DNA from 3 places in the Streptomyces sp. NBC_00425 genome. Region 1 is predicted to be linked to each of the others. Evidence: riboswitches for the same ligand, from Rfam matches in the RefSeq annotation. Region 1 holds a riboswitch; each other region holds the start of a gene.
The links. Region 1 has a riboswitch for cyclic di-AMP ahead of OHS82_RS24740 (LysM peptidoglycan-binding domain-containing protein). Riboswitches for the same ligand answer to the same signal wherever they lie in the genome.
Positions count from the first base shown of each region.

Region 1 (9,826 bases):
CGGCGGGCACGGGAAAGGCGGGCGGCGGGGCGGCCCTCGCCGCGGCCGGGTCGCTGCCGGTGAAGGGGCGTGCCCCCAAGACCGGTTACGACCGCGAGCAGTTCGGCTCCGCCTGGGCGGACACGGACTCCAACTCCTGCGACACCCGCGACGACATCCTCAAGCGGGACCTGGAGAAGGTGAGGTTCACCGGCGGCGTCTGCAAGGTGTCCTTCGGGGTGCTGGAGTCGGATCCCTACTCGGGGAAGGCCGTGACCTACCGGCGCGGCAGCAGCAAGGTCGACATCGACCATGTCGTCGCCCTGTCCGACGCCTGGCAGAAGGGCGCCAAGTACTGGGACGCCGCCAAGCGGATAGCGCTCGCCAACGACCCGCTCAACCTGCTGGCCGTCGACGCGAGCACCAATCGTTCCAAGGGGGACGGCGACACGGCGACGTGGCTGCCGCCGAACAAGGCCTACCGCTGCACCTACGTCGCGGCGCAGGTCGCCGTGAAGAAGAAGTACCAGCTGTGGGTCACCGCGGCGGAGAAGTCCGCGATGGAGGAGGTGCTGTCGGCCTGCCCCGCGCAGCGACTGCCCGCCGGGGGCAACCCGACCAAGGCCCCGGGCCGCTTCCGCGCGGGATGAGCCCGCGCGGGGACGCCCCCCGGTTCACGGCCGACGGCCCCCGGTTCACGGCCGGCGGCTGATGGCTGACGGGCTGGCTGACGGCTACCGGCCGTACGGGTACCCCTGCTGGTACGGGTTCGGGTGGCCCGCTCCGTACGCCGGAGCCGCCGCCGGGGCCTTCTTGTCGAACATCGCGAACAGCAGCATCCCGGTCGCCATCAGCAGGGTGATGAGGAACATGGCGCCGAAGAACGCGTCCGAGTCGTCGTTGTCGGAGGCCACCGTGCACGTCACGATCGACACCTCGTACAGCGCGAACGAGCAGAAGGCCGCCCAGTCCGAGGACAGGCCGCGGCGGATCCCCACGTAGAGGAACGGCACCCACGCCAGGAAGCCCAGCGAGATCCACACCAGCACCACCCAGGCGAGCCGCTCGAACCAGCCGCCCTCCAGCCGTCTCACCGTGCCGGTCACGGTCGTCGTCGGCATCGTCATGTCGCCCCCCAAGGTCACCAGGGAGCAAGGGTAGGACATGGGCGGCCCGCGTCAGGCCGCCGCTTCTTTACCGTGACGTAAGTGAATCTTGTGGCGCTGCGGATGCCCCGTTTCCCTTTCGCAGGGGCGCCGCGGGTTACGGTGCCATCCGCCTCCGGCGTCAGGACGTCGAGTCGACGCCGTATCGTCGTTCCGGTCAAGGGGAGACATCCGTACGACGCGACCGCGACAGCGAGGCCGCCGTACGCAACAGATCACAGACGAACGATGGGGTGGGGATCGCATGGCCGAGCACCGGCAGTCCAGGAAGCGCAGATACATCACGTGGGGCGTGGCCGGCGCGGCCGTCCTCGCGGGGGCCGGGGCAGCGGCGCAGACCTCGATGGCGGCCACCGTCTGGCCCGCCCAGAAGACGTACACCGGCCGGGCCTTCGACGCCTGCACGGCGCCCTCGGCGGCCGCGATGAAGGCCTGGAAGGCCGACGGCTACTACGGCGGCGCCGCCGTCTACATCGGCGGCAAGAACCGCGGGTGCGCGCAGCCCAACCTGACCGCGTCCTGGGTGAAGTCGGTCAACACGCTCGGCTGGAAGCTCATCCCGCTCTACGTCGGCGCGCAGCCGCCGTGCCAGACCGGCTCCAGCCCCGAGAAGATCACCGCCTCCACGGCCACCTCCCTCGGCGCCACGGACGCGGCGGACGCCGTCGCCAAGGCCTCCGCGCTCGGCATGAAGACCGGCAGTCCGGTCTACCTCGACATGGAGGCGTACGACATCACGAACAAGTCGTGCAACGACGCCGTGCTGGCGTACGTCCGCTCCTTCAGCAAGACGCTGCGCGCCAAGACGTACCGGGCCGGCTACTACGGATTCAGCAGCTCCAGCGCCAAGGCGATCGCCACCGCGACGAACAAGACGGACCTGCCGGGCAACCTCTGGTACGCGCTGTGGGACAAGAAGGACACCACGACCACGGACTGGCCGTGGGGCGCCACCCAGTTCACCGGCCACAGCCGCGGCCACCAGTACCTGGTCAACAGCAAGGAGACCCGCGGCGGTTACACGATCACCGTGGACCGCGACTCCTGGGACGCCCCGGTCGCCCTGGTCGGCTGAGCGCGCCCCGGACCCGCGGGGTCGACCGCTCGCACCGACGAGCGGGCGGCGGGCGGGCGCGGCGGTGCCGGAAGTCCCGGTGAATCGTTGGTCGAATGGGTTGGCCGCAGCCGCGCCACTGCCTACCATCGATCACCGCAAGACCTTGTGCACCGCCGCACAATCTCCTCGGGAGGCTTCCTTGCACCGCCGTCGTCGCACCGCGCTCCTGCTGTCCGCCGCGATCGTGGCGGCCCCTCTCCTCACCGCCTGCGGCAACGACGCGCATCCGGGCGCGGCGGCCGTCGTGGGCGGTCAGCGGATCACCGTCGCGCAGCTGGAGAGCCGGGTGGACGAGGTGCGCTCGGCGCAGCGCGCGGCCGTCACCGACGACGCCCAGTACGCGCAGGTCGTCGGGCAGACCGGCGGGCTCGCCAGGGACACCCTGCACGGCATGGTCCTCGACCGGGTGCTGCACCGCGCCGCCGATGACGCGGGCATCACCGTCACCCCCCGCGAGGTCCAGGAGATGCGGACCGGCCTGGAACAGCAGGCGGGCGGCGCGAAGGGCCTGGAGACGGCGTGGCTGCAGCAGTACGGCATCCCGCCGCAGCGCCTCGACGAGAACCTCCGCCTGCAGCTGGAGGCCCAGAGACTCGCCGCCCAGCTCGGCACGACCACCAGCCAGCCCGCCTTCTGGAGCGCCCTGTCCAAGGCGTCCAAGGCTCTCGGCGTCGACCTCAACCCGCGCTACGGCGACTGGGACGCGCAGAAGGTGGCCCGCGTCGACGCGAAGACCCCGTGGGTGCGGGAGGTCACGGCGGCCGGGGTCAAGCAGACGACCTGACCAGGTGACCGAAGCGACCAGGTGACCGACGCGACCATGTGATCGTGTGACCGGCGGCCCTGTCCTGTGGACGACTCCTGGGGCCGCCGGCGGGCGTGGGTTACGTTCGGGGTGTGAACGCAATCAGCTCCGCAGATGCCGACGCCGCAGTCACCGCCCCGGGCCGCGTCGTCCTGCTCACCACCAGCCACCGCGTCGCCCCCGGCCTGCTGTCCTGGCCCGCCTGGCAGGCCCTGCGCGCGGCGGACCGGGTCCTGTGCGCGGACGGCGCGCACCCGCAGCTGCCCTATCTGCGGGACGCGGGCATAGCGGTCGAGGAGACGTCGCCCACCGCCGAGGAGCTGGTGGCCGCCTGCGCCGGCGGCCGCACCGCGGTGGTGGTGGCGACGGGCGAGGGCGAGCCGGCTCTCACGGACGGTCTGGCCCGGCTGGCGGGCTCCGGGCGGGTGGCGATGCCGGAGCTGGAACTCCTCCCCGCCTCCTACGACCTGCCGGGCGCCCGGCTGCTCGACCTCGTCCAGGTCATGGACCGCATCCGCGACGAGTGCCCGTGGTCCTCCCGGCAGACCCACCAGGGCCTGGCGAAGTACGCGATGGAGGAGGCGTACGAGCTGGTCGAGGCGATCGAGGACGGCGACCGCGACGAACTCCGCGAGGAACTGGGCGACGTCCTGCTCCAGGTGGTCTTCCACGCCCGCATCGCCGAAGAGGACGAGGAGTCCCCGTTCTCCGTCGACGACGTCGCGGGCACGATCGTCGCCAAGCTCGTCCACCGCCACCCCCATGTCTTCGGCGACGCCACCGCCACCACGCCGGAGGAGGTCAAGGAGCACTGGCTGCGCACGAAGGCGGTCGAGAAGCGCCGGGCGTCGGTGACCGACGGCGTTCCGCTCCACCAGCCCTCGCTGGCTCTCGTGGCGAAGCTGACCGCGCGGGCCCGGACGGCGGGGCTGGACGTGCCGCTGCCGGCCGCCGAGGGCATCGGGTACGAACTGCTCGCCCTCGCCGCCCGGGCCGAGTCGGAGGGCGTCGACCCGGAGGCGGCGCTGCGGGCGGCGGCCCGGTCCTACCGGGACGCGATCCGGGTCGCCGAAGGGCTCCACGACCGCCCGTCCCCGTCCGCGTCCCCTTCCGCGTCCCGGTCCTCGGGCGAGTGAGCGTGACCGTGCGCGTCGGCAGGCCCGCTACCGTCGGGTCGTGACCGACCCGAACCACCCGAACCACTCGTCCCGGCAGCCCCAGGCCGACGTCCCGCCCGCGCCCGCGCTCTTCACCTGGGAGTTCGCCACCGACCCCTACCCCGCCTACGCCTGGCTGCGGGAGCACGCCCCGGTGCACCGGACCGCGTTGCCGAGCGGGGTCGAGGCCTGGCTGGTCACCCGGTACGCCGACGCCAAGCAGGCCCTCGCCGACCCGCGGCTGTCCAAGAACCCCGCACATCATGACGAACCCGCCCACGCCCGGGGCAGGACCGGCATCCCCGGGGAGCGCAAGGCCGAGCTGATGACCCATCTGCTCAACATCGACCCGCCGGACCACACCCGCCTGCGGCGGCTCGTGAGCAAGGCCTTCACCCCGCGCCGCGTCGCCGAGTTCGCGCCGCGCGTGCAGGAGCTGACGGACCGGCTGATCGACCGGTTCGCCGCCGAGGGCCGGGCCGACCTCATCCACGACTTCGCCTTCCCCCTCCCCATCTACGCGATCTGCGACCTGCTGGGCGTCCCCGAGGAGGACCAGGACGACTTCCGCGACTGGGCCGGGATGATGATCCGGCACGGCGGTGGCCCCAGGGGCGGCGTCGCCCGGTCGGTGAAGAAGATGCGCGGCTACCTGCTGGAGCTCATCCACCGCAAGCGCGCCGGACTCCCCGCCGAACCCGTCCCGGGCGAGGACCTCATCTCGGGTCTGATCCGCGCCTCCGACCACGGCGAGCACCTCACGGAGAACGAGGCCGCCGCGATGGCCTTCATCCTGCTGTTCGCCGGCTTCGAGACGACCGTGAACCTCATCGGGAACGGCGTGTACGCCCTCCTGACCCATCCCGCACAGCGCGAGGCCCTGCAGCGGTCCCTGACCGTGGACGGCGGCGACCGCGCCCTGCTCGAGACGGGCGTCGAGGAGCTGCTCCGCTACGACGGTCCCGTCGAACTCGCCACCTGGCGGTTCGCGACCGAGCCGGTCGCCCTCGGCGGCCAGGACATCGCACCCGGCGATCCCGTCCTCGTCGTGCTGGCCGCCGCCGACCGCGACCCGGCCCGCTTCACCGACCCCGACACGCTCGACCTCTCCCGCCGTGACAACCAGCACCTCGGCTACGGCCACGGCATCCACTACTGTCTGGGCGCCCCGCTGGCCCGGCTGGAGGGCCAGACCGCGCTGGCCACCCTGCTCACCCGGCTTCCCGACCTCCGACTGGCGGTGGAACCGGCCGAGTTGAGGTGGCGCGGCGGCCTCATCATGCGCGGCCTGCGCACGCTGCCGGTCGAGTTCGCCCCGGCGTCCGCGCCTCGTTCCGGCGACTGAGGGCCGCGTCGGACAAGGGGCGGGCCTGACCGGACGTCAGCCGGATTGTGACCACGCGGCGGAGCAAAGGTGACCGATCCTCAAGTCTGTGATCTTCACGTGATCTGCGCGGCATTAACTTGTGACAAGTGATCGTCTGCCGATACGTTCACTCGTCAGCGCGACGCGTCAGCTCACTCGCCCGCGCCGGCACTGCTGTCCAGAGAAAGGCCCCTCGCATGCTCTCCGGGAACGGTCGTCACCGTCGCCCCCGCCAGGCCCCCGCGCTGCTCGTCGCGGCCGGGGTGACCGGCTCCGCCATCGCCATCCCGCTGCTCGCCGCCTCCGGCGCGAGCGCCGCGGACGGCACGGTGTGGGACAAGGTGGCGCAGTGCGAGACCGGGGGCTCGTGGAGTGCCGACGGCGACGGCGAGTCCGGCGGCCTCAGCCTCACCCAGCAGGACTGGAGCGCCTACGGCGGACTCGACTACGCGGCGAGCCCCGACCTGGCCAGCCGCAACCAGCAGATCGCCGTGGCGCAGAAGGTGCTCGCGGCCAAGGGCGTCGGCGCGTGGGGCACCTGCGGGCTGACCTCCGGGCTCACCAAGGAGAACGGCGCGCTGACCGTGGACACCGGCGTGGCGGGCGATTCGTCTGGATCGTCCGGCTCCTCGGGTTTGTCCGACCTGTCCAGAGGGCTGTCGGGCTCTTCGGGTTCGTCGGATTCCGGCAACGGCTCGACCGGTTCCGGCGGTTCGACCGGTTCGACCGGTTCAGCGGGATCGTCCGACTCGTCTGGCACATCCGACTCGTCGGGTGATGCGTCGAGTTCGCCCGCGGCGTCGCCTTCGTCGCCTTCGTCCCCGTCTGCCGTCGCGGGCGACTCCGGCGGTGCCGGCGGTCAGGGCGACCCGCAGGCGGCCGACGGTTCACCCACGGGGACCCCGGAAGCGGACGACTCGGACAAGTCGGGCCAGGATGTGGGTTCCTGGAACCTCGTCGACACCGGTTCCCTCGGCTCCGGCCGTCATCGCGGCGCCACGGCCGACGAGCCGGCGGCCGAGAGTGCCGACGGCGAAGCGGGCGGTGCGTCCACCGCCTCGGCGGGCCGGCATGCCGCGGCCGCCTATGTCGTCCAGGAGGGCGACTCCCTCGCCTCCATCGCCGACTCCCTTGGCCTCCACGGCGGATGGCGTGCCCTCTATGCCGAGAACAGGGACCTCATCGGCGCCGACCCGAGCGACATCGCCCCCGGTCAGACCCTCGACACAGGGGTCCAATAGGGCGCAAAGCCCAAGAAAAACAGCGGTAGTTCACGTCACGCTTCGCGCCGAATGTCCGATTTGGTGAAAGTGTGGGATGAGTCTCAGAAGCCCTGATCGTCTTTGAAATTCCGCGGATCGCGTGTCTACGGTCGTGACCGCTCGGCAACCCGAGCCCCGGCCGTCGCAACGCCGAATCCTGCCAGCGGCAGCCCGGGAACAGTCGTCGCGTCAAGCGCCGTAGGCAGGAGCGGGGGACCCAAGGTAAGCGCCGCACCGGGAAGTCGCCGGAGCGGCTTGGGGTGAAGTCACCCCTCCCACGGAGCGGAAGTCTCCGGCGGAGGAGTGACCGGGCAACTCACACGGCCCGAACCCGACAGCTCACCTCGCAGGCGTCGGTGAGGGGATCCACCATGCTGTTTTCCGGTAAGGGCAAGCACCGCCGTCCGTCCAAGGCCACCCGCGCCGCCGCTCTCGCCGGTGTCACCGGCGTCGCCATCGCCGCCCCGCTGATGGCGGCCGGCAACGCCTCCGCCGCCACCGCCTCCGAGTGGGACGCGGTCGCCCAGTGCGAGTCCGGCGGCGACTGGTCCATCAACACCGGCAACGGCTACTACGGCGGCCTGCAGTTCTCCTCCTCCACCTGGGCCGCGTACGGCGGCACGCAGTACGCCTCGCAGGCCAACCAGGCCTCCAAGGCCCAGCAGATAGCCATCGGCGAGAAGGTCCTCGCGGGCCAGGGCAAGGGCGCCTGGCCGGTCTGCGGCAAGGGCCTGTCCGGCGCCGCCTACAACGGCAGCAGCGCCGGCTCGTCGAACTCCGGCTCCTCGAACTCCGGCTCGTCGGACAGCGGCAGCAGCTCCCGCTCGACCGAGCAGAAGAGCAGCTCCCGCTCCACCGACCGTCCGGCGGCCGCCAAGAAGTCCAAGACGGTCACCACCCCGACCGGCAAGAAGGTCAAGAAGGGCGACGGCGAGTACAAGGTCGTCAAGGGCGACACCCTCAGCACCATCGCCGAGAAGCACAAGGTCAAGGGCGGCTGGCAGAAGCTGTTCCAGCTGAACAAGGACATCGTCCAGGACGCCGACCTCATCTACCCGGGTCAGCAGCTGCACCTGAAGTGACAGCCGGCTGCCGGCGAAGCCACAGCGCCCTCCTGGTGAAGGTGGGCGCCCTGAGGACCTCGTGAGGGCCACCCCCTCCCCACGGCCCCCCGTCCCGGTGCGTGTTCCCCCGTACGCACCGGGACGGGGTTTTCTCATGCGGCCTTCCGGCCGTCGCCCTTCCAGTCGTCGCCCTTTCGGCCGTCGCCCTTCCAGTCGTCGCCCTTCCAGCCGTCGCCCTTCCAGCCGTCGTCCGTCCGTCCGTCGGCCCTCCGGTTCGCGCGATGTCTCCCCGGCCTTTCCGGCCGCTTCTCCCCGCCGCTTTGTTCCGGGCAGGAACAATGTGTACGGTCAGTCCGTCCACGGGACGGTCGGTCGGTGGCCGACGCTCCGGAGACGGTTAGGCTCTAGGCGCAAGGCCACGCGCCGCGCACTTTCAGCGTCACATCCCATGAAGGAGATGCTCGTGCCGTCCATCGACGTCGTCGTAGCCCGGGAAATCCTGGACTCCCGAGGCAACCCCACGGTCGAGGTCGAGGTCGGCCTCGACGACGGCAGCACGGGTCGTGCCGCCGTCCCGTCCGGCGCCTCCACGGGCGCCTTCGAGGCCATCGAGCTGCGCGACGGTGACCCGAACCGCTACCAGGGCAAGGGCGTCGAGAAGGCCGTCCTCGCCGTCATCGAGCAGATCGGCCCGGAGCTCGTCGGTTACGACGCCACCGAGCAGCGCCTGATCGACCAGGCCATGTTCGACCTGGACGCCACGGACAACAAGGGCTCCCTCGGCGCCAACGCGATCCTCGGCGTCTCGCTCGCCGTGGCGCACGCCGCCTCCGAGGCCAGCGACCTGCCGCTGTTCCGCTACCTGGGCGGCCCGAACGCGCACCTGCTGCCCGTCCCGATGATGAACATCCTGAACGGCGGCTCGCACGCCGACTCCAACGTGGACATCCAGGAGTTCATGATCGCTCCGATCGGCGCGGAGTCCTTCTCCGAGGCGCTGCGCTGGGGCGCCGAGGTCTACCACACGCTCAAGAAGGTGCTGAAGACCAAGGGCCTGTCCACCGGCCTCGGCGACGAGGGCGGCTTCGCCCCGAACCTGGAGTCCAACCGGGCCGCGCTCGACCTCATCATCGAGGCCATCCAGCAGGCCGGTTACGTCCCCGGCGAGCAGATCGCGCTCGCGCTCGACGTCGCCGCGTCCGAGTTCTACAAGGACGGCAAGTACGAGTTCGAGGGCAAGTCCCGCTCGGCCGCCGAGATGACCGAGTACTACGAGGAGCTCGTCTCCGCGTACCCGCTCGTCTCCATCGAGGACCCGCTGTACGAGGACGACTGGGCCGGCTGGAAGGTCATCACCGACAAGCTGGGCGACAAGGTCCAGATCGTCGGCGACGACCTCTTCGTCACCAACCCGGAGCGCCTGGCCCGCGGCATCGAGGAGGGCTCCGCGAACGCCCTGCTCGTCAAGGTCAACCAGATCGGCTCGCTGACCGAGACCCTGGACGCCGTCGAGATGGCCCAGCGCAACGGCTTCAAGTGCATGATGTCCCACCGCTCCGGCGAGACCGAGGACGTCACCATCGCCGACCTCGCCGTCGCGGTGAACTGCGGTCAGATCAAGACCGGCGCCCCGGCCCGCTCGGACCGCGTCGCCAAGTACAACCAGCTGCTGCGCATCGAGGAGATCCTCGACGACGCCGCGGTGTACGCCGGCCGCTCCGCCTTCCCGCGGTTCCGCTCCGCGAACCACTGAGCGCAGCAACGGCTGACCCCACCCGGGGTAAGCCTTAGCCAGTCGCACGAACGTCCCCGTACTCGGTCCCGTACCGTGTGCGGGGACGTACGCACGTGGGAGACGGGAGGCGCAGCACATGGCCGTGAAGGACCGGGACCGTTTCTCCACCGCGACC
Region 1 is NZ_CP107928.1:5,688,455-5,698,280, forward strand. Features, by position in the region: gene OHS82_RS24705 (HNH endonuclease family protein) at 1-629, shown strand, start outside; gene OHS82_RS24710 (hypothetical protein) at 714-1,106, opposite strand; gene OHS82_RS24715 (glycoside hydrolase domain-containing protein) at 1,390-2,220, shown strand; gene OHS82_RS24720 (SurA N-terminal domain-containing protein) at 2,402-3,046, shown strand; gene OHS82_RS24725 (nucleoside triphosphate pyrophosphohydrolase) at 3,160-4,203, shown strand; gene OHS82_RS24730 (cytochrome P450 family protein) at 4,244-5,569, shown strand; gene OHS82_RS24735 (LysM peptidoglycan-binding domain-containing protein) at 5,788-6,831, shown strand; cyclic di-AMP (ydaO/yuaA leader) riboswitch at 7,037-7,220, shown strand; gene OHS82_RS24740 (LysM peptidoglycan-binding domain-containing protein) at 7,224-7,934, shown strand; gene eno (phosphopyruvate hydratase) at 8,374-9,669, shown strand; gene OHS82_RS24750 (FtsB family cell division protein) at 9,788-9,826, shown strand, end outside.

Region 2 (9,826 bases), 3.7 Mb from region 1:
TCGAGCCCGAGGGGCGGGTGCGCGCCGGGCCGCCGGGGTTCTGGAAGACGCCGTCCTCGTAGTGGGGCGATCTGCGGATGCGCGCCAGGCGCTCACCGCTCGGATCCGCGCCGAAGGCCTCGGGCTGCAGACCGCGGAGCCCGGAGCTCAGGGAACGGAAACCGGACACGGTACCTCCAGGTGGAGTCGCTGAGGCATTCCATTATGGTCGCCTCGTCCGACAACGCGTCGACAGCCCTCGCGCCCCGTCCCGATACTGACCCACAGTTCAGTACCGCCCCGGTCTTGGAGTCCGTGTGTCCGACGCCCCTCTGTTGTCCCTGACCTGGACGGACGACGTCACCGGCCGTCGGGGCTTCCTGGTCGTCGACCGGCTCGTGCGCGGCGTGTGCAGCGGCGGACTGCGGATGCGGGAGGGCTGCACCCTGGCGGAGGTGACCGGCCTGGCCCGCGGCATGAGCCTCAAGGAGGCGCTGCACTACGACCCGGACGCGGCGTACGTCCCGCTGGGCGGGGCCAAGGGCGGCATCGACTGCGATCCACGGGATCCGCGGGCGTACGGGGTGCTGGTGCGCTACCTGCGGGCGATGCGTCCGTACGTGGAGAGCTGCTGGACCACCGGCGAGGACCTGGGACTGACCCAGGGCCTGGTGGACCGGGCCGCCGCCGAGGCGGGTCTCGTGTCGTCCGTGCAGGCCGTCTACCCGTTGCTGGACGACGCGCACACGGCCCGCGCGCGCCTGGCGGACGCCTTCGCCGTCGAGGTGGACGGCATCGGCCTCGACGCGCTGGTCGGCGGCTGCGGCGTGGCCGAGTCCGTGCTGACGGCCCTGGACCGGGCCGGCGCGCCGTACGCCGGGACGCGGGTCGCGCTCCAGGGGCTCGGCACCATGGGCGGCGCCACCGCGCGCTTCCTCACGCGCGCGGGACTGACGGTCGTGGCCGTCGCCGACGTCGAGGGCACGATCGTCCACCCCGACGGGCTCGACGTGGAGGCGCTGCTGGCCGCACGGGACGGCCACGGCACGGTCGACCGGTCCGCGCTGCGCCCCGGCGACCGTGAACTGCCCGGCGACGCCTGGCTGTCGGCGGAGGCCGAGGTGCTGGTGCCGGCCGCGGTGTCGTACGCGATCGGCGTGCGGGAGCAGGAGCGCATCACCGCCCGCTGGATCGCCGAGGCCGCGAACATGCCGGTCCTCCCGGAGGCGGAGGCGCTGCTGCACGCGCGCGGGGTGAGCGTGCTGCCCGACGTCGTCGTCAACTCCGGGACCAACGCCTGGTGGTGGTGGACGCTCTTCGGCGACGTCGGCGCGGACGCCCGGGAGGCCTTCGGCCACACCCGCCGCTCGATGCGCCTCCTGACGGAGCAGGTGCTGGCCCGCGCGGAGACCGACGGGACGACCCCGCGGGCCGCCGCGCACGCGCTCGCGAAGGAACGGCTGCGGGCCGTCACGGAGCGGTTCGGCGACCGCGCATGACGGCGTCGGTACAGCTCACAGCCCCTGCGTAGGGTGACGGGCGTGGTGACGGTCCGGTTGGGCGTGGCCGAGCGGCGGGAGGAAATGCTGCGGGCGGCCATCGAGCAGATCGAGGCGCGGGGCGTGGCGGCGGTCAGGTGCCCGCCCGGGCGGTGCTCAGTCCAGCGCGTAGACCGCCGTCACCGTCGCCGTCGCCCGGATCTCGCCGGGCGCCGCGGGTACGGCGGCCGTGCCGGCGCCGGGCGTGTCCCCGGCCGAGGGGACGGGTCGCGGCGTCGTGGACGCGTCCTCGCTGAGCGAGATCAGCCGGCCCAGGCCGCGGCCGCTGAGGCGGGCGTACTGCTCGGCCTTGGCCCGGGCGTCGGCGTGCGCGGCCTCCCGCGCACGGGCCTGCAGCGGGGCCGGGTCGGAGACGTCGAAGACCACGAAGCCGATGCGTGCCGCGTCGCCCGCGGCGTCCGTGACCGCCTGAAGGACCGCGCCGGTCCTCGACACCCGGCGCACCTTGACGGTGAAGGACTGGGCGGCCTGGTAGCCCGTCAGCCGGGAGGCGCCGCCCGTGTAGTCGTGGACGGGACGGAGGGAGACGCTCTCGGTGCGGACGTCCCGCTCGGCGACGCCCTCGGCGCGGACCGCGGCGAGCAGCGCGGCGGCCGCGCCGCTCTGCGCGTCCATCGCGGCCTGCGGGGTCTTGGCGGTGGCCTCGACGCCGACGCCGACGACCGCGAGGTCGGGCTCCGCGTTCGCGCTGCCCTCGCCGGTCACGGTCACGGTGGCGGCGGCGTCGTCGGCCGGTAGGGCACCGGCCCACACGGCGTCGGCTGCGATCGCGGGCCGGGCGGGCAGCGCCGCTGCCGTGGGGGCGGCGAGCGCCGGGCCGCCGAGGGTGAGCAGGGCGACGAGCGCCGAGGCGACGGACGTACGGGAAAGGGGCATACGGGACCGGTCCTCGAAGGTGTCGGCGCGGACGGTGCGGGTGCGGTCATCCCAGCACCGGCCCCGGGTCCCGCGCCGACGCCACTCCCGTGCGATCACCTCACTGGTGGAGCGGCCGGCCGTACGACGCCGACGGCCGGCCGCTCCCCCGCGAGCGAGTGGTGATCCGGGACCGGCTACGCGACGGCCGCGATGCGCATCCTGATGTCGTCAGGGGAGAGCGCGCCCTTGGCGATCACGTGGTCGCCGGAGGACTCACCGCGCAGCCGGCGCCCGATCCACGGCACCAGGTACTCGCGGGCCCAGTGCACGTCGTCGCGCCGTACGTCGAGGGCGCCGCGCGGCGGGAGCAGCGGCCAGGGCTGCTCCGGATCGGCCGGCACGTCGAGGCCGAGGACCTGCCCGGCGCGCAGGGCCACCCTCGTGTGCCCCTCCGGGGAGAGGTGGAGCCGGTCGCCGTCCCAGGCCCTGCGGTCCTGCACGGACTTCAGAGACCACAGGTCGAGCACGGGACAGCCGTACCGGTCGGCGACGGCGCGGACGTGCCCGTTGAAGGTGGCGATCTTGCCGCGCAGATGCTTGAGCACGGGAACGCCACGGGTGTCGAAGCCGGTGGTCACCATGACCGTGCCGGCTACGGCGGTCAGGGCCGAGATCGCGCGCTCGAAACGCTCGGCGACCTCGTCCGGGTCGGTGCCGGGACGGAGGATGTCGTTGCCGCCCGCGCAGAAGGAGACCAGATCCGGGGCGAGTTCCACCGCCCTGGCGAGCTGGTCCTCCATGATCTGGTCGAGCAGCTTTCCGCGGACCGCGAGGTTGGCGTAGGCGAAGTCGCCTTCGGGCCGCAGGTCCGCGAGAAGTACCGCGAACCGGTCGGCCCAGCCGACGAACGCCCCGTCGGGGCCGGGGTCGCCGACGCCTTCGGTGAAGCTGTCCCCCACCGCCACGTACGACCCGATCACTGATCTGTTGTCACTCTTCGAATCGTCTGCCACGGCAGATCATGATTCACCTTCGAATGTGACCTACGCGACCGTAGGCAGGGGTTGACGGTCGGTGAGAAAGGCCACTCCTAAAGAGTTTGCCAATCAGGGAATAAGGGACCACACGCGGAAGTCGTTGATGCGGAAGTGGCTCCAGGTGGTACGGAAGGCGAAGTGGCCGCTCATGTACGGCTCCGGGTCGGTGTGGTCGAAGACCAGCCGCCCGTTGTTCCACCAGCGCACGACCGAGCCGTCGGAGACGATCCGCACGTGGTGCGGCCGGTTCGCGACGAGCAGCGGTTCGGTGTAGTCGTACAGCAGCGGGCGCACGCCCGGCTCGCCGACGTAACGGCGCAGCCTGGTCGTGGTGTTGCCGTTGGCGCCGTAGCCGACGTAGTACGTCTTGAGGTGGTCGTACTCGGCGAGGGCGCCGCCGCGCGGGGTGGCGAAGAGATCGTCCGGGGAGCGGACGTCGACGGCGTTCCAGAAGTTGTTGAGGTCGGATACGCGGTCGTTGGGCCCGCCCGCGGAGACGGGCGTGGCGACGTACTCGAGGACGTACGGCCCGTCGAGCCGCTGCCTGAACCAGACGGTGGCGCCGGCCGGCACGTCGATCTCGAGGCTCCCGCAGGAGGCGGTGACCGTTCCGCCCTGTTCCCGCTCGACGGCCCACCGGCCGAGCCCGTGCCGGAAGTCGTCGTGGGCGAGGAGCCGAGGGCGCGGCGCGGCCCTCGCCGTCGCCGCGGGGGCGAGGGCGGTCAGGGCGGTGGAGGCGGCGAGTGCGCCGAATGCTCTGCGCGTCGTCGTCACGGGATGCGGCTCCTTCGGTCGGACCGGGGCGGCGGGCGGCCTGTCGCGAGCGGCGGAACCCGGGCCGACGCCTGGCCGGCGTCCGACCGGGTCCGGGGCCAACGCGCTGAAAGCGCTTGCCGTCTGACGGCACCACTGTGTCCGCCGCGGCTTCTCCTGTCGACGGTGCGACCGGACACGCCACAGGACCGCAATGAAGCGATCATGAATCACCGGGGTCCGCCCCGCACGCGAACCGGACACCCCGAGGGCCGGGCGGCGCACACCAACCGGACACGCCGAAGGCCGGGCCCCGGATCTGACGATCGGGGTCCGGCCTTCGGCTTGAGTGCCGGGCGGGTCCTCGGCGGAGGTCAGCCGACCGAGACGCCGTGGGAGCGGAGGTAGGCGAGCGGGTCGACGTCCGAGCCGTAGTCCGGCGTGGTGCGGATCTCGAAGTGCAGGTGCGGTCCGGTCACGTTGCCCGTGGCGCCGGAGAGCCCGACCTGCTGGCCCGCGCCGACGGTCTGGCCGGCCGAGACGGAGAGCTGGGACAGGTGGGCGTACTGGGCGTAGTAGCCGTCGTTCAGCTTGATGACGACCTGGTTGCCGTAGGCGCCGCCCCAGCCCGCGGAGACGACGGTGCCGGCGGCGACGGCCTTGAGCGGGGTGCCGGTCGGGACGACGAAGTCGACGCCGGTGTGGTAGCCGCTGGACCACATGCTGCCCGACTGGTGGTACGGCGTGCCGACGGTGGCGCCGGACACGGGCAGGGTGAAGCCGCCCGCGTTGCTCTCGGCGGCCTGGGTGACCGTCTTCGCGGAGGCCACGGAGGACGACGACTTCGACGCCCCCGAGGACTTCGAGGACTTCGAGGACTTCGGCGAAGAGTCCGCCGACGACGAGGAAGCGGTCGAACCGGACGACCTGGAGGCGCCGGCCGCCGCCCTCTTGCCGATCGACAGCTCGAGGCCGGGGTGGATCAGCGAGGGGTCGGCGCCGACGGCCTCGCGGTTGTCCTGGTACAGCTTCTTCCAGCCGCCGCTGACGTGCTGTTCGGTCGCGATCTTCGAGAGGTAGTCGCCGGACCGCACGGTGTAGGTCCGGGTGGCGGCGGTCTTCCGGGTCACCGGAGCGGCCTGCACGGCCTTCTGGGAAACCGTCTGCGCGACGGCCTGGGAAACGGCCTGGGGGGCCGACTCCCCCGTGGCCGCGTGGGCGCCGGAGGCGGCCATGAGCGGAAGCGCGAGCGCGGCCCCGCCGGTTCCGGCGGCGGCTATGGAACGGGTGAAACGCTGGGCCTTGGGACGGCGGTGCTTACCCTTCGCGGGCATGACGAATTCCTCTCCGGCGCCTGCGAGGTGAGCTGTCGGGTGCGGACTGGAGATGTCCGGCCACGTCGGGACGCGGCTTTACCCCGAGCCTGTTCCGGGACCGGAACAGGCGGTCGTGCCTGTGGGTCCCCCGCTCCTGCCGTGCACGGGTGAGTGTGCGGATTCCGGGCGGCGGCAGGATTAGGCGTCCGTCCGGATTGGTGTGGAACGTAAGCGACCAGGACGCACAGGGACAAGCAGAGGTTGCACTGACATGGCATTTCTCTTGATCCGCCGCGAGAATTACCGGTCACGCTCCGTGAATCAAATCGACCCTATCGGGTCAAGCACTCCGGAAAACCACACGAATTACGTGAACATGACGGGCGACGTACGGTCACGGATATGACGCTGCTCACGTGACGCTTCTCCAGCTTTCTTCATGACAGGGCGAGTTGGAACTAAGAATCCAATTCGGACAGAAACCTCAGATGCGACGCAGCCGGATAACCGACGCATCAAGGTCGCCCCGCAGTCCGGTGCGCAACCCGTGGTGCAGGAGCACGGCGCCTCGGTGGATTTCACCTGTTTCACGGCATTCGTACGACGCCGCCGGGTCGAGTCCGCGCAGCCGCAGCGCCGGAACGGGCTCGCCGAACCGCTGGGCCTGGAGCCAGGCGAGGACCACGGTCTCGTCCCCGAGCACGTACTGGACGGCGCTCAGGCCGCCCGCCGGGGGACGCAGCCGGTACAGGTCGCCCTGCTGCACGACATGCCGGACGTCCTTGTAGAGGTCCACCCACCGCCGCGCCTCGGCGAGCTCCTCCTCGCTCCACTCGGCGAGGTCACCGCCGACGCCGAGCACCCCGGCCATGGCGCTGACGAACCGGAAGCGCAGCGAGCTGACCCGCCCGTTGAGCTGCGTGTTGGGGCTGTCGGTGACCCACGCGGCCATGACCCGGGCGGGGTGGATCTGGCTGAAGCCGTGCTGGATGTCGAGCCGGTCCAGCGGGTCGGTGTTGTCGGACGTCCACACCTGGTCGGTGCGGCTCATGATCCCGAGGTCGATGCGCCCGCCGCCGCCCGAGCAGGACTCGAAGGCGACGCCCGGGTGGGCCGCCCGCAGCCGGTCCAGCAGGTTGTACAGGGCCCGTACGTGGTCGACCCACAGACGTTGCGGATAGGGGTCGTCGGGCCAGCCGGCGTCGGTGAAGCAGCGGTTGAAGTCCCACTTGACGTAGTCGATCGGCGCGCTGGAGAGGAGCCCGTCGAGCTGTTCCCAGAGGTACTCCTGGACGTCCTCGCGCGCGAGGTTCAGCATGAGCTGGTTGCGGAACTCCGTCCGCTTTCGTCCGGATTGGAACTGCACCCAGTCCGGGTGCGCCCGGTAGAGGTCGCTGTCCGGGTTGACCATCTCGGGCTCGACCCAGATGCCGAACTGCATGCCGAGGCCCCGCACGTGGTCGGCGAGGGGCTTCAGCCCGTTCGGGAAGCGGTCCGGGTTGGGCTGCCAGTCGCCGAGCCCGGCGTGGTCGCCGGTGCGGGCCCCGAACCAGCCGTCGTCCACCACGAAGAGCTCGACGCCGATCGCCGCGGCGCGCCGGGCGAGGGTCGCCTGCTGCTCCTCGGAGATGTCGAAGTAGGTCGCCTCCCAGGAGTTGAACAGCACCGGCCGGTCCTGATCGGCGTCCGGGACGACATGGGCCCGCTGATAGGCGTGCCAGGCGCGGCTCGCCCCGCCGAAGCCGGCGTCGCTCCACAGGCCGGCGAAGACCGGCGTGGTGAAGGACTCGCCGGCCGCGAGGCGCAGCAGACCCGAGTCGTCGTACCCGGCTCCGCCGGTGATCTGCACGCGCGCGTCGGGGAGCTGGGCGACGGCGATCCGCCAGGAGCCCGACCAGCCGAGGGCGCAGCCGTAGACCTCGCCGCGCTCCTCGGTGGCGTCGGTGTCCAGGGCGACCCAGGGCAGGTGCTGGTGCCCGGTGTGTCCGCGGCGGCTGCCGATGACCGTCTCGCCGTGGCCGAGCGGGGTGCGCGCGAGCCGCGACTCGGCGGCCCAGCGGCCGTGCAGCTGCGACAGCCGCCAGTCGTCCCGCTCGGGCAGGGTCCAGGTGGCCGAGTCCGCGCGGAGCAGTTCCAGCGGCTCCTCGCCCTCGTTGCGCAGGGTCGTCCAGCGCTCGACGACATCGCCGCGCATCCGGTAGTGCAGGGTGACGGCGAGCCCGGCGTCCCGGAAGCGCAGCCGCAGTTCGTCGCCGTCCCGCTCGTGCGTCTCGAAGGTCCACTCGGTGCCGCGCCGTTCGCCGGTGCGCACCGACAGGGCGGGCCGGACGAAGCGGGGGCCGCCCTCGACCGGATACTCCTCGCGGCCGTCGAGCGGGGACTCGAAGGACGCGCCGCGCTCCGACCAGGGAAGCGCGGCCAGGGCCTCGGCGTCGGCGAGCGAGATGCGCGGGCCCCAGTGCAGGTGCACCAGCTCGTCGGCCTCGGTGAGGTGGAGGGCATAACTGCCCGTGGGCCCGGAAAGGACCCAGGTGCGGCCGGCGTCGGCGATCTCGGGCATCAAAAACCCCCACTGATTCGAACAGGTGCGATCAAGCGTCAACATCATCGAACGCGGTCGGCCCCTCGGGCAACTTCCGGCGGACGATGCCCCACCTGGGCGGACGGTCCCGACCGGCCGGCCTGTGGACGCCGCGTTGCCCCGAGGGCCCGTGTCGTATGGTCGAGGAGGTCCTGTCGGCCACCACGAGCCGCGCCGACGCGGACCGACTGGGAGGGAGCCCCCGTGACGCAGCAGATCCCGTCGACCGAGCCCGAGCTGGCCGGCGTGCGCAACTTCCGGGACGTCGGGGGTCTGCCGACCGTCGACGGCCGGCGCGTGCGCCACGGCGTGCTGTTCCGCAGCGGCCACCTCGCGCACGCGACCGACGAGGACGCGGCGTTCCTCGCCGGCCTGGGCCTGCACACCGTCTTCGACTTCCGCAACGCCGCGGACCAGAAGTTGGAGGGCCCGGACGTCGAGCTGCCAGGCGTGCGCAACGTGAACCTGCCCCTGTCGGACCCGGCGGACGGCGCCGAGTTCTGGAAGATGGTGCGGGACGGCGAGATCGACCAGTTGCGCGGCATCCTCGGCGACGGCAAGGCGGCCGGCCGGATGATCGCCTCCTACCGCAGGATCGTCACGGAACGCACGGCGGAGCACTCACGGGTGCTGCACGCGCTCGCCGAGGACAGCGTGCCGGCGCTGATGCACTGCGCGGCCGGCAAGGACCGCGCGGGTCTGTCCGTCGCGGTGACGCTGCTCGCCGTGGGCGTGGAGCGCGAGGCGATCCTCGCCGACTACCTGGAGTCCAACGCCAAGCACCGCCGCTACAAGGTGCGCCGCAGCGCCACCTCCGCCGCGGCCTACTCCCCCGAGGTCATGGAGCTGCTCGGTCCGCTCTTCGACGCCCGGGCGGAGTACCTCGAGGCGGCCTTCGAGACCGTGGAGCAGACCTGGGGCGGCGTCGACGCGTACCTGGAACAGGGCCTCGGCCTCTCCCCCGAGACCCGCGCCCGGCTGCGCGAGCGGCTCGTGGACTGACGGCCCCGCCCTACTGCTTGGCGCCCACCTCGAACAGCAGCCAGAGGAACCCCGCGAAGAGGTGTCCGACGGCGATGTAGATGATCAGCCGGATCCAGAGGGTGCGGGGGAACTTCTCCTCGATGTCGCTCATGACGTCACTCCGGTCTCCGACGGGTTCGGGCCCAGGCACAGCGTGGCCGTGGGGCTCTGCAGCAAGGTGTGGACGAAGAGGAGCTCGACCCCGTCGGCGTCCTGTGCGGCGATCCGGTGCGGGGTGAGCGAGTCGAAGTGCGCGCTGTCACCGGGCCCGAGCAGGTCCGTGGCGTCCGCGAGGCGCAGCCGCAGCCGCCCGCGCAGCACGTGCAGCCATTCCTCGCCGGGGTGCACCCGCACGATGTCGCCCTGCGCCCCGTACGGGACGCGGACCCGCAGGGCCTGCATCGCCCGCCCGGACGCGCCGCTCTGCCAGTACGTCCAGCCGCCCGCGCGGGTCGGCTCCATGGTGGCGGCGCGCACGACGGCGTCCCGGGCGGCGGCCGTCTCGCCGAGCAGCTCCGAGACCGTCGTACCGTAGACGCGGGCGAGGGCGAGCAGCATCGGCAGCGAGGGCTGGCGCTGCCCGGTCTCCAGCCGGGAGAGATGGGCGGGCGACAGCCCGGCCGCCCGGGCGGCGGTCTCGAGGGTGAGGGCGGCCCGACGGCGCAGGTCGCGCAGTTGGGGGGCGACGGCGGAGAGCGCCTCGCTCTGTTCCGGCGAGGG
Region 2 is NZ_CP107928.1:2,000,135-2,009,960, forward strand. Features, by position in the region: gene OHS82_RS08210 (MBL fold metallo-hydrolase) at 1-169, opposite strand, end outside; gene OHS82_RS08215 (glutamate dehydrogenase) at 297-1,478, shown strand; partial or broken gene OHS82_RS43470 (TetR family transcriptional regulator) at 1,521-1,616, shown strand; gene OHS82_RS08220 (SIMPL domain-containing protein) at 1,635-2,414, opposite strand; gene OHS82_RS08225 (SGNH/GDSL hydrolase family protein) at 2,591-3,376, opposite strand; gene OHS82_RS08230 (DUF6250 domain-containing protein) at 3,503-4,207, opposite strand; gene OHS82_RS08235 (M23 family metallopeptidase) at 4,561-5,520, opposite strand; cyclic di-AMP (ydaO/yuaA leader) riboswitch at 5,525-5,682, opposite strand; gene OHS82_RS08240 (alpha-galactosidase) at 5,987-8,062, opposite strand; gene OHS82_RS08245 (tyrosine-protein phosphatase) at 8,288-9,085, shown strand; gene OHS82_RS08250 (DUF6126 family protein) at 9,096-9,218, opposite strand; gene OHS82_RS08255 (helix-turn-helix domain-containing protein) at 9,215-9,826, opposite strand, start outside.
Region 2: another riboswitch for cyclic di-AMP. It lies ahead of OHS82_RS08235 (M23 family metallopeptidase); the one in region 1 lies ahead of OHS82_RS24740 (LysM peptidoglycan-binding domain-containing protein).

Region 3 (9,826 bases), 1.4 Mb from region 1:
GGTCCAGCCCATGGGGGTACTTCTGTGCCACGACGATCGTGCCGACGCCGGGCAGGCGTTCCACCAGACCTTCGGCCCGCAACAGGTCGAGGGCCTCACGGACGGTGTTGCGGGAGGCGCGGTAGTCGGCGGCGAGGGTCGCCTCGTGGGGGAGCGTGCCGGCCGGGAAGCCGCCGGTGAGCAGTTGGCGACGGAGCAGGTCGGCGAGCTGACGTGCCTGGTCCGCGCGCAGCCGACGCCGCGCACGGTGGGCGGCGACGGTGGTCGCGCCCTGGCCGGCGTGGTCTCGGACGCGGTCGGTGGCTGGCATGTTTCGAACCATACCGACCCACTAGGAAAACCAGTGTTGCCGGAATGTTGCGCCATCTGCGACAGCGTCAGACACGGGCTTGACCTGCGAGAACGAGGGTCCGCCGAGACGGATCCGCCAGTTCGGGGCGAGATCCGCCGGTTCAGGACAGCGCGGTGAGCCCCGGGGCGAAGGTGATCAGCAGCGGCAGCAGCGGGACCAGGGTGGCCACGGTCGTCGTCAGCGCCCGGTGTCTGCGCAGCAGGCGCGGGGGCGGCTCGAGGAGGCGGTCGACGCGCTCGCCGAGGAGGCGGTGACTGGAGGCGCAGGACAGGACGCCGCGGTGCTGGTTCAGCTCGATCAGGGCCAGTGCCGTGGTCAGGTGCCCGCAGCGGCGGGACGCCGTGTCGTCGGCGGCGAGTTCGACCAGGCGGTGCGTCTGGTCGCAGAAGTGGGAGAAGAGCGGAATGCGGGGGAAGCCGGTGGCAAGGGCGGTGGACAGGTGGAGCAGCCAGTCGTGGTGGGCGCGGGCATGGCCGCGCTCATGGGTGAGGACGGCGTCCAGCTGGTGGGAGGTGAGGCGGTGCAGGGCGCCGGTGGTCACGATCAACTGGGGTGGGCTGCCGGGCATCCACCAGGCGTCCGGGTATTCGTCCTCCAGCACGAGCAGCGGGCCCCGGGCGGGCGGCAGGCCCGCGGGCAGGTCGGGGGCGCGTTCGCGCAGGTGGGCCCGCGCCCGGTCACGGCGTCGGCGCGCCTCGACGAGTTCACGGGCGAGCATGGCGGTGGTCCAGGCGGCCCCGCAGGCCAGCAGCAGGGTCAGGGCCGTCGCCCACAGGGGGGCGGCGGAGAGGTCGTACGCCTCCGTGACCGCCGCCGGCGCAGGCGCGAAGACCCGCGAGCGGACGGTGTGGAAGACGGCCGCGGCGCCCAGCACCAGCGCCGTCAGGCAGCACAGCAGGACGGTGGCGACCAGGCACTGCCACACCCACAGCCCCACCACCGGCTCCCGCTCGGGCCAGGCGGAGCGGGTCAGCGCACGCGGGGCCGGCACCGCGGCGGTCAGGCCCACGATGCTCAGCAGGAGCAGGCAGACGGTCATCCCGGGGGCTCCGGATCCTGGTCGGGAAGGGGGCGCGCGCCACACGGGCGCGACATGCGTGCCGGCGGCGCGCACTCGTGCGGCCTGCCACGGGCGGCGGGCCCGGCACGAAGACCGCGCCCGCCGCCAGTATGACGGCGGTTCCCCCGGGAGTCAGCCCAAGTCGACGCCCGGATTCGGCCCGGGCCACCCTGTCCGGGCGCGGACCCCGAAGCGGGCCTGCGAACCGCCCGTCGTCGCACCGCCCGGCATCGCGTCGCCCGTCATGGCGCCGTCAGGTATCGCGTCGCCCGTCATGGCACCGCCAGACATCGCGTCGCACGTCATCGAGCCCGAGGCCGGGAGGGTGGGCGTGACCTCACCCGGCGACCACCCGGCCGCTCACCTCGCCCAGACCCACCCGCACTCCGTCGGGGCCGGGAGCCCACGCCGACAGGGTCACCACGTCGCCGTCCTCCAGGAACGCCCTTTTGCCGTCGGGGAGTTCCAGCGGGTCACGGCCGTTCCAGGTCAGCTCCAGGAGGGAGCCGAGCTGATCCGGGTTCGGTCCGCTCACGGTGCCCGAGCCGTACAGGTCGCCGGTGCGCAGGGAGGCCCCGTTGACCGTGAGGTGGGCCAGCTGCTGGGCGGCCGTCCAGTACATGGTGGAGAAGGGCGGCTCGGAGACGACGTGACCGTTGACCGCGACGGAGATGCGCAGGTCGTAGCCGGCGGGTTCGGCGTCGGAGTCGTCCAGGTAGGGAAGGAGGGGGTGGGTCCGCTCCGGGGGCGCCGTCCGGGCCTCGTCCAGAGCTTCCAGCGGGGTGATCCACGCCGACACCGACGTCGCGAACGACTTGCCGAGGAACGGGCCGAGGGGCACGTACTCCCAGGCCTGGATGTCGCGGGCGGACCAGTCGTTGAGCAGGCACAGCCCGAAGACGTGCTCGCGGTAGTCGGCCAGTGCGACCGGGCTGCCCTGCTTCGACGGCACGCCGACCACGAAGCCGACCTCGGCTTCGATGTCGAGTCGCGCGGACGGGCCGAAGACGGGGGCGGGGTCGGAGGGCGCCTTGCGCTGGCCCGAGGGGCGCACCACGTCCGTTCCGGAGACCACGACCGTGCCGGCGCGGCCGTGGTAACCGATCGGCAGGTGCTTCCAGTTGGCGAGGAGGGTGTCGCCGGCGTCCGGGCGGAAGATCGCGCCGGCGTTCCGCGCGTGATGTTCGGAGGAGTAGAAGTCGACGTAGTCGGCGACCTCGAAGGGGAGGTGCTGGGACACCGCGGACAGGGGATGCAGAAGCGGTTCGACCGTGGGGCGGTGAGCGGGGTCGGTGACCCACTCCGTGAGCGCGCGCCGCACCTGCGACCAGACGACGCGGCCCGCCGCGAGCAGCGGGTTCAGGGTCGGCGCCGACAGCAGCTCCGCGTGGGGCGAGCCGAGCGCGTGGGCTGCCGCGCCCGCGTCCAGCACGTGCTCGCCGAGCCGGACGCCGACGGTCCGCCCGGTGGCGCCCGAGAGGGAGAACACGCCGTACGGGAGGTTGTGCGGGCCGAAGGGATCGCCCTCGGGAAGGTCGAAGGGGGGCATCGGGTACTGCCTCTCTTTCCTGCACTCTCTGGTGCTCGCCATGTCGTGGTCACCGGACACCGGGCGGATGTCGCGCGGGTGCGGCGAGCCGGGCCACACGTTACGGCTGACCTGGCGAAAGCGACATGGGGGACGGGCCGGCGGGGCGTTTCGGCCCGCAGCGAACCGCGTCCGGCCGCTCACGCCCCGCGTCCCGCCGCCTGCCCCCGACGTATCGCCGCCCGCGCCGGCTGTACTGCCGCCCGCCCCGGACGTAGCGCCGCCAGCCCCGGACGTACTGCCGCCCGCCCCCGGGTGGTTCACGATCCGGCACGAGATCTCGAACCGGCGCGGGAGCCTTCGGCCGTCCGCTCCTCCCCGGCGATGCGTCAGAAAGCCGCTTCATTGAGCCAGTCCCGGGACGGGTCAAGGCCAGTCCCGCAAGGAGAGTTGGCAGAACAGGGCAGGACCTGGCCGTCGTTCGCCTCACGTCGAACCCGGGGGGTACGGCATCCGTATTCTCTGATCATGGCCGCACCTACCGCATATGCCGCGCGCACCGCGTACTCCCTGATCGCCACAGACCTGGACGGAACGCTGCTTCGCGGCGACGACACCTTCTCCGACCGGTCGCTCGACGCGCTCGCGCGGGTGGCCGCCGCCGGCGCACGCCACCTGGTGGTGACGGGACGGCCCGCGCCCCGCGTGCGGCCGCTGCTCGAGCGCCTGCACAGCAGGGGGCTCGCGGTGTGCGGACAGGGCGCGCAGCTGTACGACGCCGGCGCGGACCGGCTGCTGTGGTCGGTGACCCTGGACCGGGAGCTGGCGGAGACCGCGCTCGGCAAGATCGAAGCGGAGGTCGGGCAGCTGTACGCGGCGGTCGACCAGGACGGCGTCGACGGGCTGACGCTCATCGAGCCGGGTTACCGGATGCCCCACCCGACGCTGCCGGCGCTGCGGGTCGGCCGTCGCGACGACCTGTGGTGCGAGCCGATCAGCAAGGTGCTGCTGCGCCATCCCGCCCTGTCCGACGACGAGTTGGCGGCGACGGCCCGCTCGGTGGTGGGTTCGCTCGCCACGGTCACCATGTCGGGTCCTGGCACGGTGGAGCTGCAGCCCTGCGGGATCACCAAGGCGACGGGTCTGGCACTGGCCGCGGAACACCTCGGACTGCGGCCCGAGGACACCGTCGCCTTCGGGGACATGCCCAACGACATCCCGATGTTCGACTGGGCGGCGCGCGGCGTCGCGATGGCCAACGCCCACCCCGAACTCAAGGCGGTGGCCGACGAGGTGACGACGTCGAACGAGGACGACGGCGTCGCCGTCGTCCTCGAAAGACTGTTTCCGTGAGCCCGGTCGGCCGGTCGACCGACCGACCGGCTGCCAGCCAGCCAGCCAGCCAGCTAACCAGCCGACCGGCCGACCGCCGGGCTGCTGTCGGCTCGGGCGCGGCCCGGACCCGTCAGTAGGCGCCGAAGACGTTGTCGATCGAGCCGTAGCGCGCGGCCGCGTAGTTGCAGGCGGCGGTGATGTTCGCGACCGGGTCGTAGGAGTTCCAGGAGGTGCCCTCGACGTGGTAGGCGCGGAAGGTCGGGTCGATGACCTGCAACAGGCCCTTGGACGGGATGCCCGCGGCGGCGTTGGAGTCCCACAGGTTGATGGCGTAGGGGTTGCCCGAGGACTCGCGGATGACGTTGCGGTAGATGCCGTTGTACGTCCCCGGGATGCCGTGCTGCGACATGACCTGGAGGGAGGCACGGATCCAGCCGTCGAGGTTGTCGGAGTAGCCGAGGCTGCTCGCGGTGGCGACGGTCGGGGTGGTGGCCGCGGAGGCGGTGGTCGCGCCGATGAGCGGGAGCGCCAGTACGGCGACTCCGGTGCCGGCGATGGCGAGCTTGCGGGCGAGACGGGACGTGCGGGTGGAACGCTGAGCGGCAGCGGACATGACGAGTTTTCCTCTCCGTCGCCTGCGAGGTGAGCTGTCGGGTTCGGGCGGGAGCTGCCCGGTCGCGTCCTGACGGCCGCGACTTCACCCCAAGCCGTAACGGATTGCCCCAAAAGATCTGAATGTCCAGAACGTCAGGGCAATGTGCTGCGGCGACCTACCTGGTTCCCCCGCTCCTGCCATGCGTTTCTCGGTGGGTGTTACGGGCGGCGGCAGGATTAGGCGTCCGCCCGACAGGCCGGGAACGTATGCGAGAGCACATGTCCGGAACAAGTGCCGGATTCACAGATGACCCCTATTGACCTTGGTCTGTGCCGTATGGGGTACTTGATCCTTTGTGGGTGCAAACCATCAACTCGCTTGGCGCGTGCGGGGAATCGAGGGGCGGTCGGCACCGGTCGTCACAGGGGGGCCAGTGAGTCATGTCACGCCGGATCACAAGAGCGGCGAATCGGGCATTAGCCTCAACTCGCTTGATATGGCGCAGGGGAGAGGCGGGAGGCCCCGGTCGCACTTCCGGTCGCACTCTCTGTCGCGCCCCGGTCGTTCTTCTGGTCGCGTGCCCCGTCGTGTCGGGATCGTCTTCCGTGCGGCATGTCCATGTCGTCGCGACGGGGGGCCGGGTCGGGGCGGGGGCAGAGTCGGTCCCGGGGTGGGGTGGGGTGGGGTGGGGTCGCCGCGGGTCCGGGGCGGACCTCGGCCGGATGTCGGCCTCGGTGTGGAACATGATTCGGTACTTCGAGGCAACCCGATGAATATCTCTTCGTATGGGCTGATCAGAAACATCACGGACGTGATCGGATACGGTCTGGCCCGATGCGTGCACCTCGCGGGCGAGTGCATTCGCCCCCGGGGAACGTGGGGGCTATCGGTGATCGAAACGTGACCGGATACGCTGACTCGAGTGATGGCAGCGACCTATCGACAAACCGCGTAATCGCCAGTAGACACCAGCAGACAGGAGACCCCTCGTGACCGTCGTCGGGCCGTTCGGGCTGAGCGTGCGGGACCAGGCTCTGGAAGCCGATGTCCAGGCCGGATTGGCGGCTGTCGAGGAAGGCTTGCTCGAGGCCACCAAGAGTGAGGTTCCGTTCATCACGGAGGCCGCCCAGCACCTGGTGCGTGCGGGCGGGAAGCGGTTCCGTCCGCTGCTCGTGATGCTCGCGGCGCAGTTCGGGGACAGGCATGCGCCGGGCATCGTGCCGTCGGCCGTGGTGGTGGAGCTGACGCACCTGGCCACGCTGTACCACGACGACGTGATGGACGAGGCGACCGTGCGGCGCGGGGTCCCCAGCGCGAACGCCCGCTGGGGCAACTCGGTGGCCGTCCTCACCGGTGACTTCCTCTTCGCGCGCGCCTCGCACATCCTGGCCGATCTCGGTCCGGAGGCGGTGCGGGTGCAGGCGGAGGCGTTCGAGCGGCTGGTCACCGGCCAGATCCTGGAGACGGCGGGGCCCACGGACGGGCGGGACCCGGTCGAGCACTACCTCGACGTGCTCGGCGGCAAGACCGGTTCGCTGGTCGCGGTGGCCTGCCGGTTCGGCGCCATGATGTCGGGCGCCGACGAGACGGTCGTCGACGTGCTGACGCAGTACGGCGAGCGGCTCGGCGTCGCCTTCCAGCTGGCGGACGACGTGCTGGACATCGCGTCCGACTCGCACGAGTCCGGAAAGACGCCCGGCACCGATCTCCGCGAGGGCGTGCCCACCCTGCCCGTGCTGCGGCTGCGGGAACGGGCCGCGCGTCTGTCCCTGCCCGAGGACATCGCGCTGTGCGAGCTGCTCGACTCCGACCTGAGCGACGACGCCCGGCTCGCCGAGGCCATCGAGGCGCTCCGGGCCCACCCGGCGCTGGAGCAGGCCCGACGGGACACCGTGCGATACGCGAACGACGCGCGGGCCGCGCTGGCGCCGCTGCGTGAGTGCGACGCGAAGGCGGCGCTGATGGAGCTCTGCGACGCGGTCGTCCACCGGGCGGGCTGAACCCTCCCCACGAGTACCCCCCCTGACGCCCCCTGATCGCCGAGCCGCCGAGCCGTTCGGCTGCCGAGCCGCCGAGCCGTTCGGCTGCCGAGCCGCCGCACGCCTGGGCTGCCGACCCTCGTGGCCGTTCGGCGTCCGAGCCCGAGACCCCGCGAGCTCCCGAGCCCCCAGCCACTGAGCTCCCGAGCCCCCAGCGCCTGAGCTCCCGGGCCGTCTGGCCGGCGAGCCGTTGCCGTGGGCTGTCTGCCGCCGCTGCGAGCCGTCTGGCCGGCGGGTCCTGCCGTCAGCCGTTCCGTCCGCACCCGCGTCGAGCCGTCGCTACCCCTACGGGTCATCAGCCGTCCCGGCACTCCCGTGTCATACCGCAGGTGTACGCGGAGTTGAGCCCTCGGGTTGACGCTTCCGAGGAGTCGATTTGGTCAGATGGGAACCACGGAAAACACCACTCCTCACCGATTCGGGTGAGAATGGCGGCTCGGGGTGGGACGTTCAGCGTGATGACCAGCCGCCGCCGACGACGGAGGTAAGGGACACATGGCACCGAAGGCATCCGACGACACCATGACCGGCGGGGACGCCACCGGCGGGGAGGCCGACGACCTGCGCGTCGGACGGCGCAAGGCCGTGCGGTACGTCGTTCCGGTCACCGTGATCGGTGTCGCGGCCGCGACGATCGGACTGGTCCCGGCGCTCGCCGACTCCGGCGACCCCGACCTGCCGAAGATCACGGCACAGCAGCTCCTCGACAAGATCGCCGCTTCGGACGTGCAGCAGCTGTCCGGAACGGTGAAGATCACCACGGATCTCGGGCTGCCCGACCTCGGCGGCCTGGAGAGCGGCCTCCTCTCGGGGGCGGCCAAGGGCGGCGACGGCTCGGCCGCCGATCCGTCCGCCAAGCTCACCGAACTCGCCTCCGGCACGCACACGTTGCGCGTCGCCGCCGACGGCCCGGACCGGCAGAAGCTCTCGCTGCTGGAGAACGCCGCCGAATACAGCGTCATCCACAACGGCAAGAACGTGTGGGGTTACGACAGCGGGTCCAACGAGGTCTACCACTCCACGGTCGAGGAGAGCGCGGGGAAGAAGGCGGGGTCCCCCGTTCCCGCGACGCCCAAGGACCTCACCGAGGACGCCCTGAAGGCGGTCGACGACACGACGTCCGTGACCGTCGACGGCACGGTCCAGGTCGCCGGCCGCGACGCCTACAAGCTGCTCGTGAAGCCGAAGCAGTCCGGGTCCACGGTGGGTGCGATCAGCGTGGCGGTGGACGCGAAGACGGGCCTGCCGCTGAAGTTCACGCTGACCCCGGCGAGCGGCGGCGCCGCCGTCGTGGACGCCGGCTTCACCCAGGTCACCTTCGCCAAGCCCGCCGCCTCCACCTTCGACTTCACCGCCCCCAAGGGCGCGAAGGTCACCGAGGGCGACGAGGGAGGCAAGGGCGACGAGGCCGGCAAGGGCGACGAGGGAGGCAGGCCGACCCCCGGGCACGGCGGCTCCGACGACTTCGCCGAGGCCTTCGGCGGTCACGGCGGTCAGGGTGGTCCCGAGGGCCTCAACATCATCGGCGAGGGCTGGAGCTCGGTCGCCGTCTTCGACACCGGCGGTGAGGGTGCGCCCTCGGGCGCCGAGGCCGGCGGCGACCTCGGCGGGTTCCTCGGCTCCTTCGGCGACAAGGTGAGCGGCAAGTTCGGCTCCGGGACCGTCTTCTCCACCCGTCTGATCAACGCCCTGATGACGGACGACGGCAAGGTCTACGTCGGTGCGGTCACCAAGGACGCCCTGGTGAAGGCCGCCGACGCGGGGAAGTGAGCGGCATCGCGGCGATGGCGACGACGGTCGGCCTGCTGATCACGGTCCAGATCCTCGACCAGATTCCCCAGCTCGACGCCCTGCAGCCGTACTTCTTCTCGCACTACTGGCTGTCCTTCGCCGACCTCATGCGCGAGCCGGTCTACTGGGACGACCTGCAGAAGAACCTCGGCCTCCAGGCGCTGTACGCGGCGTTCTTCGGCTCGGCGGCCTGGGCGCGCTTCACGACGAAGGACGTCACCGCGTAGCGGGCGCGGGCCTCAGCGGGCCTCCTGCGCTGCCGTGGTGGTCCTTCAGCGCTCCCGTGGTGGTCCTTCAGCGGGTCTCGTACGGGAAGCGGGCGAGCGGGGTGTCCTGCGCGAAGAAGGTCTTCGCCCGCGCCAGCGCCTCCGTGTCGTTCAGGACGTCGCCGGGCTTGCTGCCGTTGCCGAGCAGCACCCCGCCGAAGCGCATCCCCAGGTAGGCGGCCGAGTTGCGGAGCGTGCCGACGAGCGGGTCGGCGACCGAGGGCTGTTCGTCCGCCAGCACGGTGACGCCCCACAGGGTGCGTCCGGCCAGCGTCTCCTCGAAGCCGAGGCCGGGGGTGCGCAGCCAGCCCGACCAGTGGTCGAGATAGCGCTTGGTCTGCGCGGAGACCGAGTACCAGTACAGGGGGGACGCGATCACGATGTCCGTCGCGGCGAGCGTGGCGTCGAGCAGCAGGGCGGCGCTGCCCTCGGTCGGGCGGACGTGGTCGATGTCGTGACGCTGGTCGGCGAAGTCGGGCAGGGGGTGCTCGACGAGGCTGATCCATGTCTGGTCCACATCGGACGGCAGCTGCTCTGCCGCCGCGCGGGCCAGCGACTCGGTGTTGCCGTCCGGGCGGCTGCTGCCCAGCACGAAAAGGACGTTGCGGCGCGTCATGTCTGATCCCCCAGTGATCGGTGTGTGGTGTGAGGCGCAGATGCAGGGCCGGCGCCAGGGCAACAGTATGCACCTGCATTAAATGTGTACGCAAGCATTTGGGATGTCAGCTCTCGGCGGCCCGGGCGACGGCCAGCAGCGTCGCTTCGCCGCCGTGGGCCGCGACCACCTGGAGCCCCAGCGGACAGCCGTCCGTGCCGATCCCCGCGGGGAGACTGATCGCCGGGTGACCGCTGAGGTTGAA
Region 3 is NZ_CP107928.1:4,273,179-4,283,004, reverse strand. Features, by position in the region: gene OHS82_RS18275 (GntR family transcriptional regulator) at 1-310, opposite strand, end outside; gene OHS82_RS18270 (M56 family metallopeptidase) at 453-1,391, opposite strand; gene fahA (fumarylacetoacetase) at 1,750-2,961, opposite strand; gene OHS82_RS18260 (HAD family hydrolase) at 3,469-4,293, shown strand; gene OHS82_RS18255 (transglycosylase SLT domain-containing protein) at 4,406-4,888, opposite strand; cyclic di-AMP (ydaO/yuaA leader) riboswitch at 4,893-5,094, opposite strand; gene OHS82_RS18250 (polyprenyl synthetase family protein) at 5,860-6,870, shown strand; gene OHS82_RS18245 (LolA family protein) at 7,405-8,679, shown strand; partial or broken gene OHS82_RS18240 (ABC transporter permease) at 8,679-8,927, shown strand; gene OHS82_RS18235 (flavodoxin family protein) at 8,995-9,582, opposite strand; gene OHS82_RS18230 (amidase family protein) at 9,689-9,826, opposite strand, start outside.
Region 3: another riboswitch for cyclic di-AMP. It lies ahead of OHS82_RS18255 (transglycosylase SLT domain-containing protein); the one in region 1 lies ahead of OHS82_RS24740 (LysM peptidoglycan-binding domain-containing protein).